DNA from 2 places in the Micromonospora luteifusca genome. Region 1 is predicted to be linked to the other one. Evidence: riboswitches for the same ligand, from Rfam matches in the RefSeq annotation. Region 1 holds a riboswitch; the other holds the start of a gene.
What was found. A riboswitch is a leader RNA that binds a small molecule or an ion and turns the genes downstream of it on or off. The one in region 1 is predicted to bind cobalamin.

Region 2: another riboswitch for cobalamin. It lies ahead of JOD64_RS28955 (CbtB domain-containing protein); the one in region 1 lies ahead of cobN (cobaltochelatase subunit CobN).

The regions. Positions count from the first base shown of each region.
Region 1 is NZ_JAFBBP010000001.1:10,023-17,809, reverse strand. Features, by position in the region: gene JOD64_RS00075 (aldo/keto reductase) at 1-252, shown strand, start outside; gene JOD64_RS00070 (hypothetical protein) at 425-1,093, opposite strand; gene JOD64_RS00065 (hypothetical protein) at 1,164-1,712, opposite strand; gene JOD64_RS00060 (hypothetical protein) at 1,814-2,524, opposite strand; gene JOD64_RS00055 (RNA polymerase sigma factor) at 2,517-3,011, opposite strand; gene JOD64_RS00050 (hypothetical protein) at 3,231-3,566, shown strand; cobalamin riboswitch at 3,885-4,062, shown strand; gene cobN (cobaltochelatase subunit CobN) at 4,334-7,787, shown strand, end outside.
Region 2 is NZ_JAFBBP010000001.1:6,429,637-6,437,423, reverse strand. Features, by position in the region: gene JOD64_RS28970 (ABC transporter substrate-binding protein) at 1-411, opposite strand, end outside; gene JOD64_RS28965 (ABC transporter permease) at 452-1,459, opposite strand; gene JOD64_RS28960 (amidohydrolase family protein) at 1,700-2,578, opposite strand; cobalamin riboswitch at 2,816-2,962, shown strand; gene JOD64_RS28955 (CbtB domain-containing protein) at 2,997-3,200, shown strand; gene JOD64_RS28950 (CbtA family protein) at 3,191-3,964, shown strand; gene JOD64_RS28945 (histidine phosphatase family protein) at 3,961-4,557, shown strand; gene JOD64_RS28940 (MFS transporter) at 4,568-6,070, opposite strand; gene JOD64_RS28935 (TetR family transcriptional regulator) at 6,391-7,008, shown strand; gene JOD64_RS28930 (phosphotransferase) at 7,060-7,719, opposite strand.

The DNA of each region.
Region 1 (7,787 bases):
GCCTACGTGCCGTTCTTCGCGCTGGCCGGCACCGGCCGGGAGGCGGGCGCGAGCGCCGCGCAGGGCGTGGCCGTCGAGGCGGTGGCCCGCACCCACGGCGTCACCCCGCAGCAGGTACGTCTGGCCTGGACGCTGCACCAGGGCCCACACGTGTTGGCCATCCCCGGCACCACAGACCCGGAGCACCTGGAGCAGAACATTGCGGCCGCAGCCCTACGCCTAACCCCCGAAGACCTAACCAACCTGTCCTGACCCACCCCCACCCCCGCCCCCCACCCGCCCCCGCCCTCCCATGTTGATCATGAGGTTATTGCCATCCCGTCCGGCGTGTCGGGGCGATAACCTCATGATCAACGGGGGCGGGCGGGCGGGGGCGGGCGGGGGCGGGCGGGGCTGGGTGGGGGCCGGGGTGGGCCGGGGTGGGTTAGGCGTTTTGCCAGACTCGGAGGGGGCCTGTTGGGGTGATGCCTGCGCTCAGGGCTGGGGTCAGGTCCGGGGTGGATTCGTAGCCGACAAGTGCTGCTGCGGGCACAGTGGCGCAGACTCCGTGCCAGATGTCCAGAGGGTCGTCGGTGTGGGTGAAAAGGTTGGAGACGCCGTACCGGCCGTCGTTGCCACTGAGCACCGCGCCGCCGGTGAGCACGCCCCGGTCGTCGTGGCGGGCGAGCACCCGTACCCGTGGGTCGGTCAGGAGCGCGAAGCGGAACAGGTCCGCGCCGCCGTGTGCCGCCGCCCAGGCCGCCAACTCGTCGGGGGTGCCGACCGGGGTGAGCGGCGCGTCGACCGGTGGCTTCGCCGGAGGGCGGTGGATCCACTGGGCGTTGAAGAGCACCCGGAACCCGTACCCGGACAGGTCGAGGTCGGCGAAGCTGTCCTTCACCGACGCGCCGGGTCCCGCGTCGATCCGGGCCAGCAGGGCCTCGGCGTCGACGCCCGGCCGCAGGGTGACCGCGTCCGGGTACCACGGTGGCGAGCGGCGGGGGACCGACCAGGCTTCGGCGTCGGTACGGCCGGTCAGCCCGTGGCTGCCGCAGACGATGTCACACCATTCGGCGTTGTTGCGGGCCGCCGCAGCCCGTGCGTCCTTCAGCACGCCCGGCAGCCTAGGCCGCGCCCCGATCGACCTGAGCACGACGGCTCGGGACGGGCGGCGTCGCAGCAGCTCATGGGGCGTAGACCAGGTCCATCGTGTCGGTGTGCCCCGACCAACGCAGGTCGAGGTGCCAGCAACCGGCCTGCGGCATGTCGATGATCGACGGACCTGGACCGCCGGCGACCTCCCGGGTCACCCTGGTGTCGGTGCCGTCCAGTGTCGCGGTGATCACCAGGGTCGCCGGCGACGTCGGGTCGGGTGAAGTCGTGGAGGCTTGGGCCACCCACAGGATCTTGTTGTTCGACCCGTCCTTCCGGTCCAGCCTCAGCGGGTGGGCGAACAGCACCGCCACGATGTCACCTTTGGCGCCGAACACGTGCGGTACCCGGGCGTCCCCGTGGAAACCGGCGTCCGCCCAGTCGGGCAGCGACCCCGTCTCGACCCGCGAACCGCAACCCGCCGTGGCGCTCGCCGTGGTGGCGGTGGCGCCGGTCGGCGCGGCCGGCCCGCCGCTGGCGCTGGCGCTGGTCGGCGTGGCCGACCCGCCGCTGGCCGTGGTCGTGCACCCCGCCAGCAGGACCACCGACGACGCCAGCATCAACCTGCCCCATGCACCCATCTCGCCCCTCCCGGTACGCGGGCCGCGACCCCGGTCTGGAGCAGGCCGGGCGTCGACGACTCGTCGTACCTTCACGACACCGGCCGGGCCCGCCCGGTTCCCTAGCGCAGCGACCGGGCGATCTCGATCGCCTCAGCCTTGGAGAGGGCGCCCTCAAGCCGGTAGCTCACGTCGTCGTCCTCCCAGATCAGGGTGGAGGCGGCCAGCCGGGCGGTCTCTTCGCGGACCTGCCCGGCCCGGTCCACGTACGACAGCACGTGCGGGCGGTCGACCCACACGGCGAAGTCCCCGTTGACCTGGACCCAGTCCACCCCGGGCGGGGTGGCCTCCTTGTGGAAGGCCAGATTGAGGCCGCCGTCGAACGCGTCGACGCGCAGCGCACCCCCGTCGTAGAGCAGCGTCGCGACCCGGTAGCTGCCCGTGGGGTCGGGGTCGGCGACCAGCACCCGCTCGGGCGGACCCAGCTTCGCCGGTAGGCGGATCGGGAACCGTACCGACCGTTGGGCCTCGTCCAGGGCGATGGACCGCTGGCTGGGCAAGGGCGACGGACTGTCGCCGGGCAGCGTCCGGGCGGGCGTGGTGGCGATGCTGACACCGGCGAAGCGCAGCAGCCCTGTGACAGCGTCGGCGACGGCCGCACGGGTCGGCGGCACCACCGCCACGACGGCCGCGACGAGCGCCGCCGCGGCGAGCCGACGCCACCGGTGTGCCGGCCTGCTGAGCCGTACGCGCACGCCTGCGGTCACGTCGGGCGGGTCGGGTGTCTCCAGCCAGGTGGACAGGTCGCGCAGTTCCCGTTCGAGGTCACCCATACCGGACCTCCTCGTGGTCGAGCAGGCCGCGAAGCTTCGTCAGGGCCCGAGACGTACGCGACTTCACCGTGCCGCGGGGCCAGCCCAGCGCCGCCACCGTCTCCTCCTCGGTGAGATCGAGGAAGAACCGGCAGACGATCACCTCGCGATCGCGTACCGGCAGTTGACGCAGGGCCTCGACCAGCGCGGTGCGGCGCTCCCCGGCGAGAACCGCGCTGACCGCCCCGTCCTCGGCGATCTCCGACGTCGGGTTCGCCGCGGCGGCCCGCAGGACGAGCCCGTCGCGCCGGCCACGGGAGCGGTGCAGGTTGCGGGTCTCGTTGGCGACGATCGCGAGCAGCCAGGACCGGAACGACGACTCGCCCCGATAACGGGACAGCTTGCGGTACGCCTTCACGAACGCCTCCTGGGTGACGTCCTCGGAGTCCGAGCCCGCGCCGAGCAGCACCGCCGTCCGGTACGCGGACGCGGTGTGCCGGGCGACCAGGAGGTCGTACGCCTCCAGGTCACCTGCCCGAGCGCGGGTGACGAGTGCGTCGTCGTCCAGGGCGAACCTCCGTTCCGGTCACAACCCATGACACCGCTCACGCGCTGCCGGTTCCAACTCCGGGTTCTCGAAAAGTGGCTCAGCTGTCTCCCACCCGGCGTGCAGCGTATTGCCAGGAATCGGTGCTGCACTGGAGGGCGTCGAGGAGAGGGGCTGGTCATGAGCTGGTTCAACCGCCGGTCACGGGGTGCCGAGGCGACCCCGACGAAGCTGGACCGCGAGGCGACCCGCGACGATCTCGCCGCGCTGGAGTCGTTCGTCGCCTCTCGGCGGGGGGTGGAGTTCTACCTGGAGCCGGAGACGACCGCGACGGACACCACCGTGGTGGCGATCGCCCACGACGGCGAGTGGATCCGTCGCCGTACCGGCACGCCACGCGCGGCGGGGGCCATCGCCCGCAAGCACGCGGTGCCGCTGTACGAGGCGGCCCGCACCGGCTACCCGGAACGGATGCGGACCTGGAGCCGAGCCCACCCGGAACGCCACGCCCGCTGAGCCCCGCGGCAGCGGATCATGGCGAGCGGCGCAGTCGCCCGTTCCGTCAGGATGCCCGGCTAGACCGGGGATGTTCCTGCACGCCCATCGGGTTCCGCACGTGCGAGTGATCGCTGAACACCTCCGCGTCTACGGCATCAGCTTCAAGGGAGTCACACAGACAGTCGGCTCCCTCCGCAGGGTCACGCCGCCACCGGCCAATCAGCTCGTCGTCTCGTGCATCAGGCAACCCCGCGCGCCGATATTTCCGCAGGTCAATGTGGTGAGCATGGCGGGGCGGTGCCGGGGTCTGCGTTGACCGGCGGCGCGAGGGTGTGGCAGCATTCGCGGCCTGACGGCAGTGAAGGAAGTCGGTGCGAATCCGACGCGGTCCCGCCACTGTCACCGGGGAGCGATCCCCCCTCGTGAGTCACGGCCGTGTGTCTGCGGTTGGAAGGCCGGGGGAAGAGCGTCGATCCGGAAGCCAGGATACTTCGGCCGTCGGGACGTACCCCAGGGCGTGGACACCCGAGGAGGACCCGATGACGCAGGGCGTCTCATTCATCGACCGATATCGTCGTGGCTCGTGCGGCTGCCGTGCCGTCGCCACGATCGGCAGCATCGTCGGCCCACCGGCTCCCGGGCGCGATCTCTCCGCTCACCGCTGAGTCCGTACCGCACCGCCCGTCGTCTCCGGCCCTGCGCCGCTGACCAGGCCGAACCCTGCGCCCATCCCTCATGCCGGGTCGCTCCCGCGAGCGCCTCGACGTCACTGTCCGGAGCCTGCCGTGCGCATCCTGTTGCTCTCCACCGCCGACACCGACCTGCTGGCCGCCCGCGCCAGCGGTGCCGACTACCGGCTGGCCAACCCCGCCCGGGTCGCCGCCGACGAGGTGCCCGCCCTGCTCGACGGGGTCGCCCTCGTCGTCGTACGCCTCCTTGGCGGTCGGCAGGCGTGGCCGGACGGCCTCGCCACCGTGCTCGACAGCGGCATCCCGACGGCCGTGCTCGGCGGCGAGGCACTACCCGACGCGGAGCTGATGGCCATCTCCACCGTGCCGTCCGGGGTCGTCACCCAGGCGCTGGCGTACCTGGTCGAGGGTGGCCCGGACAACCTCGGGCAAATGGCCCGGTTCCTGTCCGACACGGTGCTGCTCACCGGCGAGGGGTTCGCCCCACCCGCACCGACTCCGGCGTACGGCGTGCACCGCGAGTACCCCACCAATCCGGAACAGCCCACCGTGGGGATCGTCTTCTACCGGGCGCACGCGTTGGCCGGCAACACCGATTTCGTCGACGTGCTGGCCGAGGCGGTGCGGACGGCCGGCGGCAACCCGCTGCCGATCTTCTGCGGCTCGCTGCGCGGGCTGACCGCGACCGCCGGTCCGCTCGGGCTCTTCGCCCGCTGCGACGCGCTGCTGGTCACCGTGCTCGCGGCCGGCGGCGCGGTCGCCGCGGACGCCTCCGGAGGCGGCGACGAGGACGCCTGGGACGTCGGCGCACTGGCCGCCCTGGAGGTGCCGATCATCCAGGCGCTCTGCCTGACCAGCACCCGTGAGCAGTGGGCCGGCAGCGACGCCGGACTGTCCCCGTTGGACGCGGCGATGCAGGTGGCCATCCCCGAGTTCGACGGCCGGATCATCACCGTGCCGTTCTCGTTCAAGCAGATCGACCCGGACGGCCTCTCGGTCTACGCCGCCGACCCCGAGCGGGCCGCCCGGGTCGCCGGCATCGCGGTGCGCCACGCCCGGCTGCGGTACCTGCCGAACCACGACAAGCGGGTCGCCGTGGTGCTCAGTTCGTACCCCACCAAGCACTCCCGGGTCGGCAACGCCGTCGGGCTGGACACCCCGGTCTCGGCGGTCCGGTTGTTCGCCGCGCTGGCCGAGGACGGCTATGACCTGGGCGCCGCGCCGCCGCCCACCGACGGGGACGCGTTGATCCACGCGCTGATCGCCGCCGGTGGTCACGACGTGGAATGGCTCACCCCGGAACAGTTGGCCGGCGCCGAGGCCCGGATTGCGGGGCAGACCTACCGACGCTGGTTCGACCAGGTCCCGGCCGAGCTGCGCGAGCGGATGCGCGAACACTGGGGTGAGCCGCCCGGCGAGCTCTACACCGAGGGCGGCGACATCGTGCTCGCCGGGCTGCGTTTCGGCAACGTGGTGCTGCTGATCCAGCCGCCACGCGGTTTCGGGGAGAACCCGATCGCCATCTACCACGACCCGGACCTGCCGCCCAGCCACCACTACCTGGCCGCGTACCGCTGGTTGGCCGCGCCCGTCGCCGACGGCGGCTTCGGCGCGGACGCCGTGGTGCACCTGGGCAAGCACGGCACCCTGGAGTGGCTGCCCGGCAAGGGCCTCGGCCTGGCCGCCGACTGCGCACCCGACGCCGTCCTCGGCGACCTGCCGCTGGTCTACCCGTTCATCGTCAACGACCCCGGCGAGGGCACCCAGGCCAAACGGCGGGCACACGCCGTGGTGATCGACCACCTGGTGCCGCCGATGGCGCGCGCCGAAACCTACGGCGACCTGGCCAAGCTGGAGCAACTGCTCGACGAGTACGCCACCGTGCAGGCGCTCGACCCGGCCAAGGTGCCCACCGTGCGGGCGCAGATCTGGGACCTGGTGCGTGCCGCCGAACTGCACCACGACCTGCACGCCGAGGCGATGCCCCACGCCGACGACTTCGACGACTTCGTGCTGCACCTCGACGGGTACCTCTGCGAGGTCAAGGACGTGCAGATCCGCGACGGTCTGCACATTCTCGCCGACGCGCCCACCGGTGAGCCGCGGGTCAACCTGGTCCTCGCGGTGCTGCGCGCGCCACAGGTCTGGGGCGGCGCCCGTGCCCTGCCCGGTCTGCGCCAGGCCCTCGCCGGCGCGTACTCCCTCGACGAGCAGGCGTTGCTCGCGTCACCGGGACAACGACTGGCGTTGCCCACCGCGTTGACCGACGTGGTGGACGGTCCGGCCGGCACCGCCGCCGACGCCGTCGACCTGATCGAGGCACTCGCCCGGCGGTTGGTCCTCGGCATGGAGACGCTCGGCTGGAACACCGACGCCGTCGACACGGTGGTCGAGGAGGTGACCGGCCAGCGGGTCCCGGACGTCGCCGCGGTGCTGCACTTCGCCGCCACCGAGCTGGTGCCCCGACTGGACCGGACCACCGACGAGTTGACCCACACCCTCGGCGCGCTCGACGGCCGGTTCGTGCCACCCGGCCCGTCCGGCTCACCCACCCGTGGCCTGGTCAATGTGCTGCCCACCGGCCGTAACTTCTACTCCGTCGACCCGAAGGCCATTCCCAGCCGCAACGCCTGGGACGTCGGAGTGGCCCTCGCCGACTCCCTGCTGGCCCGGCACCTCGCCGACACCGGCGCGTACCCCCGCTCGGTGGGGTTGACCGTGTGGGGCACGAGTGCCATGCGGACCCAGGGCGACGACATCGCCGAGGTGCTCGCGCTGTTGGGCTGCCGTCCCGTCTGGGACGACCGGTCCCGGCGGGTCACCGGCATCGAGGTGGTGTCGACCGCCGAGCTGGGCCGGCCCCGCGTCGACGTCACCGTGCGCATCTCCGGGTTCTTCCGCGACGCGTTCCCGCACGTCGTGGCGCTGCTCGACGACGCCGTCCGGCGGGTCGCCGCCCTGGACGAACCGGACGAGGAGAACTACCTGCGGGCGCATGTCGCCGCCGACCTCGCCGAGCACGGCGACGAGCGACGGGCCACCGCGCGGATCTTCGGGTCGAAGCCCGGAGCGTACGGCGCGGGCCTGCTGCCCCTGATCGACGCCCGGACCTGGCGCAGCGACGCCGACCTGGCCGAGGTGTACGCGGTGTGGGGCGGCTACGCCTACGGCCAGGGCCTGGACGGGCGGGAGGCACGCGCCGACATGGAACGCTCCTTCGCCCGGATCGCCGTGGCGGTGAAGAACCAGGACACCCGCGAGCACGACATCGTCGACTCCGACGACTACTTCCAGTACCACGGCGGGATGGTGGCGATGGTCCGTCACCTCACCGGCACCTCGCCACAGGCGTACGTGGGTGACTCGGCGATGCCGCACGACGTGCGTACCCGCACCCTGGGCGAGGAGACCCGGCGGGTGTTCCGCGCCCGGGTGGTCAACCCGAAGTGGATCGCCGCGATGCGCCGGCACGGCTACAAGGGCGCGTTCGAGCTGGCCGCCACCGTGGACTACCTGTTCGGCTACGACGCCACCGCGGGCGTAGTCGACG
Region 2 (7,787 bases), 6.4 Mb from region 1:
GATGTTGGCGCCGATCGCCTGGTCGGTCGCCGGTGCCAACGCGCGGGAGTCGGTCGCCGCGTAGACGATGCCGTCGACCTTCTTGGTGACGAAGTTCTGGATCAGGTTGACCTGGCCCTCGACATCGGTTTCGGTGGTCACCCCGTCCCACTGGACGGTGACGTCGCCGGCGCGCTGCGCGGCACACTCCGCCCCGGCCTTCACCGTGTTCCAGTAGTCGGCCCCGACGGCCTTCGGGACGACGGCGAGCTTCAACGGGCCACTCGCGTCCTTGGTCGCGCCATCGCCTCCGTCGCGGACGTCGACTCCGCCGCAGGCGCTGAGAAGAGCGGTCGCCGCGGCTACGGCCAACATGGCCTGTGCGCGCAGGATGGGCCGTCGCGTCCGTCGGCTGGTGGTGGTGTGCGCCATGATGCGTGTCCTTCCTCGTTCGGACTCTCGGAATGGCATGTCAACCCCGTGCTTCCAGCCGCCGTCGGCGGTACTGGTCGAAGTAGACGGCGGCCCAGATGATCAGGCCGACGATCACCTGCTGGTAGTGGATGCTGATGTCGAGCAGGACGGCGCCGTTGCGCACCAGGGCGATGAGGAACGCGCCGATGATGGTCCCGACGATCCGGCCCTGGCCCCCGAAGAGGCTGGCTCCACCGATGACCGCGGCGGCGATCACATCGAGCTCCAGCGAGATCCCATAGTTCGGCTGGCCGGAGTTGACCCGGGACGCGGCGATCATGCCGCCCAACCCGACCAGCACACCCGCCAGCACGTACACCCCGGTCAGGTGGCGCCGCACCCCGATGCCGGAGCGGCGGGCCGCCTCCAGGTTGGAGCCCATCGCGTAGGTGTACTGGCCAAAGCGCGTCTGGGAGAGCAGGAAGGCAACCCCGACGGCGACCAGGACGGTGATCACCACGGCGAACGGGATGCCGAGGATCTCCCCGTTGCCGAGCAGCTGGAAGGATCGGGGCAAACCGTAGACGCCGACCGCTCCGCTGACGATGAAGACGAGACCGCGGCCCACGGACATCGTTCCCAGCGTCGCAATGAACGGCGGAATCCGGGCCACGGTCACCAGCAGCCCGTTCAGCAGCCCGGCCAGCGCGCCGACGCCGATCGCCACGATCGTCGCCGCCCAGAGCGAGAAGCCGAGGTCGCGGACGACCATCGCGCCCGCGACGCCGGCCAGCGCGGCGATCGACCCCACGGACAGGTCGATGCCCTTCGTGATGATGACCATCGTCTGCGCCGTGGCGATGATGGCGATCACCGCGGTCTGCGCCCCGATGTTGAAGAGGTTGTCCGCGGTCAGGAAGTAGGGACTGGCGAGGGTCAACGCGATGAACAGGACCACGAGCGCGGTCGCGGCGGTCAGCTCGGAGACGGCGTGGGAGATCCGTTCCCGGAACCAATCGCTGAGTTCGCCGCGCTGCGAGCCGGCGGCTGCCTCGACCGTACTCATCGTCGGACCTCGCATGCCCGGGCACCGCCCGTAGAGATAGGTCGGATGTTTCCCTCGATCAGGCGTTACCTTGCCACGCATCTACATATGTTGCCAAGGTCTTGCCGACATGTTTTGTCAGCGATGCCCAGGCCACCACGGGCATACGTCTGATCAAACTGGCACAACCTGCGACCGATCGATCACCATGCCCAGGCGGGGAGGGGCTTTCGGCCCGTCAGGCCGCGAGCCGCTGCGGCCTCACGACGTCTCCAGCCGGTAGGCCCGACGGGCCGTCTGTCGCCAGATCGCCGCACGCTCGTCGTCGCGGAGCGGGTCCAGCAGGTCGGTGAGGGCCTCGACCCAGCGGGTGTACGAGGTGGCGAGCAGACACACCGGCCAGTCCGAGCCGAACATCAACCGGTCCGGGCCAAACACGTCGAGCGCGTGCTCGACGGCGGGCCGCACATCCGCCGTCGTCCAGGACGGGCCGTCCACTTCGGTCACCAGGCCGGAGAGCTTCGCCGTCGTGTTGGGCTCGGCGGCGAGCGTACGCAGGTCACGGGGCCAGTCGCCGAGGCCGGCACGCCCGAGCGACGGTTTGCCGAGGTGGTCCAGGACGAACCGCATCTGGGGCAGATCGCGGACGAGCCGGGTGGCCGCCGGCAGTTGGTGGTCGCGCACCAGCAGGTCGAAGGCGAGGCCAGCGGCGCCGACCGCGGCGATGCCCCGCCGGACCTCCGGGCGGTCGAGGTACGCCGGGTCAGGTTCGGATTGGACGAGGTGCCGGATCCCGACCAGCCGGTCTCCACCCCGTGCGGCCCGGAGCCGGTCGAGGCGATGGTCGACGTCGTCCGCGGTGAGGTCGACCCAGCCGACGACTCCGGCGATGAGGGGGTCGTCGGCCGCGATGCCCAGCAGTTCGGGCGTCTCCGTCCGGGCGGCGACGGACTGCACGACGACGGTCTGGGTGACCCCGACGGCCCGGGCTGCCGGGGCCAGGTCGACCGGAGTGAAGTCGTCGTCGATCACGGCCATGGTGTGCGGATCGATCCAGGGCTGCGGGTGCCGTGCCCGGACCCAGAGGTGGTGGTGCGCGTCCACGATGCCCGGTCCCGACGGGGTTTCGTTGGTCGTCATCGGACACGTCCCAGCGCGCTCACGTACACCCACACCCCGCCCAGTCATTGGTCAGACGTCCGGGTCGGCCCGGTGCTTCGGACCCATCCGGCAGTTTGACCATGTTAGCGGTAACAGGGCGCTCGCGGGTCGCAGGCGGCGCGCCACGACCAATCAAGCATCATATCTTTGACATCCACCCCCATGGCTACCCTCTCGTCGGCCCGTTCGGCTGGCGGGGCCGGGTTGACCGACTGCGGCGGCACCGATACCGTCGACCCACTATCTGCGGCGACGCGAGGGAAGCCGGTGTGAATCCGGCGCGGTCGCGCCACTGTAAGCGGTTCCTCAGTCTCACCACGGGGACCGCGAGCCAGGACGCTCGGTCGTCCGCAGCCTTGCGATGGGGACGCGTCATCCCCGGGGAGGTTCGTGTTCCATGTCTACTTCCACGTCCAGCCAGCCGTTGGTGCACCCCGCTGCCAGTGCGCGTCTGTTGTGGACGGTCCTGGCGACCGTTGCGGTGCTCAGCCTGCTGGCCTACCTCGTCGCCTTCGATCAGGGAGCCGTCTCGCGCAGCGGCATGTACCTGCACGAGCTGATGCACGACGGCCGGCATCTGCTGGGCGTTCCGTGCCACTGACAGCCACCACCGCTCCCCCGTTCGTCACCGTCCTCGTCCGTGGGCTGCTCGCCGGTCTGATCGCCGGCCTGCTCGCCGGGGCGTTCGCCTACGTCGCCGGTGAGCCGCACGTCGAGGCGGCCATCGCCATCGAGGAGGCGGCGGCGCACGCCGAGCCCGCGGCCGGTGGGCACGATCATGAGGACGCCCTGGTCAGCCGGACGGGTCAGCGCGGCGGCCTGTTCCTGGCCACCGGCCTGTTCGGCGCCGCGATGGGTGGCCTGCTGGCCACGGCGTACGCCCTGCTGTCCCGTCGGCGACGGATCTACGACGACGACGGCCGGGCGGGTCTGCTGCTGGCCGGCGCGGCACTGCTCGGCGCAGTGATCGTGCCGTTCCTGAAATATCCGGCGAACCCTCCGGCCGTCGGCGACCCGGCCACCTTCAACCAGCGCACCGTCACCTATCTGCTGATGGTGGTGCTCGGTCTGGTGGCGGTGTGGAGCGGGTCGCTGGGCTATCGGGCGGTCGGCGACGCGGCGCCGACGTGGCAACGCGCCGCTGCGGCCGCTGCCGGGTTCCTGCTGGTCACCGTGGTGGCCTACGTGGTGATGCCCTCCTTCCAGGAGGTCCCGGACGACTTCCCCGCGACTCTGCTGTGGGACTTCCGGCTGGCCTCGCTCGGCACCCAGGTGGTGCTCTGGACCGGGATCGGCCTGCTGTTCGCGGCGCTGATGCACCACGACCGGCGTCGCCGGGCCGCCGCCGCGCTGCCGGGCACGTGATCCCCACCAGCCTCCGGCTGGTCGCCCACGGTCACACCACCGCCCTGCGCCGGGCTCGGTTCGGTGGGGCGGACGACGGCTTGGACGAGGGCGGCCTGCGTGCCGCCCTCGCCCAGGCCCGCACCGAATCGGGCCGGCGCGGGCACCTGCGTGTCGACGATGCCTGCCTGTCCGGTCCGGAGGCGGCCGCCACACAGACCGCCGACGCCTTCGGTCTGCTGCCCACCATCGAAGCGGCATTGGCCGACTGTGACTACGGCGACTGGACCGGACGGTCGTTCGAGGAGATCGCCGTCGAGCAGCCGCAGGCGCTGCATGAGTGGATGTCCATACCGGACTCGGCCCCGCACGGAGGCGAATCCGTCGCGACGGTGCGGGACCGGGTCGGTCGTTGGCTGGACGGGCAACGCACACGCGGCCAGCGGATCGTCGCCGTCGCCCACCCGCTGGTGATCCGGATCGCGGTGGTCCACGCCCTCGACCTGCCGATCGCGACGTACCGGCAGTTGGACGTGGAGCCATTGGCGATCATCCGGCTCACCAGCCAGGGTGGGCGGTGGCAGTTACGACTACCCGCACCGCGAGCAGGGTGAGGAACGCCCCTCAGTGGTGCCGGTGGGGCAGGTGCAGCTCGACGGGCTCGGGCGGGAGGTCGTCGACACCGGCGGCGACGGCCTGCTGGTGGCGGCGGTGTGCCGAGGGCAGGGCGAGCGAGGCGAAGACGGCCAGGACGGCAACGCCGGCGCAGACCCAGAAGCCCGCGGTGAAGGCCCCGTCGGTGGGCAGGCCCTGCGGCGTGCTGTGCGAGGTGATGACGGCCGCGACGACCGCCGCGCCGATGCTGCTGCCGATGGTCCGCGCGATGGTGTTGACACCGCTCGCCTCACCGGTCTGCCCGGCCGGGACGCTCTCGATGATGGCGTTGGACATCGCCGCGAACGCAAGTCCGATGCCGGCGCCGGTGAGCACTCCGGAGAGCAGCACCTGCCAGGACGCGCCGTGGGCGAGGGCCGGCAGCACGAACGCGACGACGACCGCGACCGCGCCGAGGAACATCGGAACCTTGGGACCGAAGCGACGGTCCAGCAGACCCGCGAGGGGCCCGAAGACCACCATCATCAGGACGGTGGGCAGCAGGAACAGACCCGCTTGGGACACCGTCTTGCCGAACCCGTACCCGGTGGCCGCGGGGAGTTGGAGCAGGGTCGGCACGAGCACGAACGTCCCGAACATCGCGAAGCCGAGGATCAGGGCGACGAGGTCGGTGGCCCAGACACCGCGAATCCTCATCAGTCGCATGTCGATGAGCGGCTCGCGTACCCGCAGCTCGACCAGGACGAACACGATCAGCGCGACCACACCGAGCACGAACAGGCCGACGGTCTTCGTCTCACCCCAACCCCAGGCCTGCCCCTTGCTCACCGCCAGCAGCAGTGCGACCAGCGAGACCGACAGGATGCCGGCGCCGAGCATGTCGAGCCGTCCGGGCGTGCGGACCCGTGACTCGGGCATCCCGAAGACGGCCCCGAGCAGCGCGACGACGACGAGGACCAGCGGCAACCAGAACAGCCAGTGCCACGACAGGTGCTCCACGATCGGACCCGCGGCCACGATGCCGACGCCGGCACCGACACCGAAGATCGCCGACAGCAGGCCGACGGTGACGCCGACCTTCTCCCGGGGCAGTTCGTCGCGAACGATGCCGATCGACAGGGGCAGGATCGCTCCGGCGGCTCCCTGCAGCGCCCGCGCGACGATCAGCACGGCCAGGTTGGGGGCCAGCGCGGCGAGCAGGGTGCCTGCGGCGAGGGCGGCGAGGACGCCGATGAGGACCCTGCGCTTGCCGACCATGTCACCGAGACGGCCGAGGATGGGCGTCAGCACCGAGGCTGCCAACAGGTAGGCGGTGAGCACCCAGCTGATGTCTCCGGTCGAGACGCTCAGGTCCCTCGCGATGGTCGACAGAGCGGGCGCGACCAGCGACTGCAACACCGCGAACGCCAGGCCGCCCAGTGACAGGTACAGCACCAGGAGGGTGCTGCGGGCGCGTGGGGCGCCATCGGCCGTGGCGCCGACCGGGGTCGACTCCTGGATGGTGTGGGTCATGAGATCCCCGAAACTAGATGTAAACGTTTGCTGACTTACCAGTATCCGCAGCGCTGGAGTCATGTCAACAGTTGTTTACGTCACGCCGCCGCAGTGCGCCTTGCATTTCGTCCGCAAGTCAACATATGTTTACTTTCGGACGAGCAGCGAACGGCCGGGGCATGGTCCAGAGTGCGATCTACCTCGCCGGTAGGGATATGACTCTGCGGTATCCCGACCGACAGCGACACCGCTGCGCCCTCGCGGGCCGCACCAGCGGTGCCGGGCGGTGTGGGCGCCGACCGCGCCACCGCCCCGGCCAGAGCGAGAGAGGACACGCCGTGACCAGTGACACTGCCCCACCATCGGGGCAACCGGCCCGCCGCCGGCGCCGGGACGCGAGCGAAACCCGGCAGCTCCTGCTCGACGCCGCCCGCCGCCGCTTCGCCCAGGATGGCTACGCAGCCACCACGGTCCGAGACATCGCCGACGAGGCGGGCGTCAACGTCGCGCTCATCAGCCGCTACTTCGTCTCCAAGGAGGGCCTGTTCGAGGAGTGCCTGCGGGCTGCGGGCGACGAACTGCGCCGAACGACCGACCAGACGCCCGCCGACCGGGTGCCCGAGGCCATCGCCCGGCACATCGCCGACCTCGGCGCGGCAGGGCTGTCGAGCCAGCTCGCGCTGCTGTTGCGGTCGTCCGGGGACGCGGGGGCCGACGAGATCCGACGCGCCGTCCTGGCCCGTTCCAGCGAACAGCTGGCGGCGGCCCGCGGGTGGCGCCCCGACGAGCCGGGCAGCGACCAGGTCCTCCTCCGCGCCCAGATGGCGCTCGCCGCCGGCATCGGGGTGGCGGTGCTGCGCTCGTCGATCCGGCTGGACCCGCTGAGTTCCGCCACCGAACAGGACCTGGTCGGCCCCCTGCGTGACCTGGTGGACGCACTGCTGCCACCCCGCTGACCGGGACCGGAAGCCCGGGCCGCCCCGGCAACCACGATCGGGTAGGGCGGGTCAGCCCGCGCGGGTGTGGACCAGGGCGGCGGCGTCGTCCAGGGCAGCTTTCTCGGCGACAGAGAGTGTGGGGTTGACCCTGCGCATGCCCAGCGCGGTCCGCAGGTGGGTGGCACGGGGTGGTTCCGCCCGCTGTTGGAAGGCGCCGAGTCCCGCCCGGGCAAAGTCGGCGAGCTGCGCGTCCGGACCGACCGCCACCTCGGCGAAGATCAGGGCGGTCATGGCCACGTCCAGGTCGGGCGGCCCCTCGGCGGCGTTGCGCCAATCGATCACCACAGGCCCCCGCGAGGTCATCATGACGTTCTGTGGGTGCAGGTCGAGGTGCAGGACTCGGTCCGTCGGCTCGGCGCTGAACCGAGCCGGCAGGCGGTGGAGGCGATCGTGCAGGTCCGCAAGCAGGTCGGCGGCGGTGTCAACGGCGACGCGCCCGGCGAGGAGCGCGTCGAGGAGGGTCTCGCCGTCGAGTCGTTCGAGCACCAGGTCGGGGCCATCCACGGTGTACACGGCCGGCACCGGGTAGCCGGCGGCGGCGACGTACGCCATCACGTCGGCCTCCGGCGCGGTGTCCCCGCCCTGGCGGTAGTGACGCAGCACCCTCGACTCGTCGAGCGCGAAGACATCGGCGTCGCGCCCGGACGCGAGCAGTGCGAGATCGGCCACGGCCACCGACGCTAACAGGCGATCAGTCCCACCCCGTGTCGGGCGGGCCGTGAACACGGCCCGCCCGA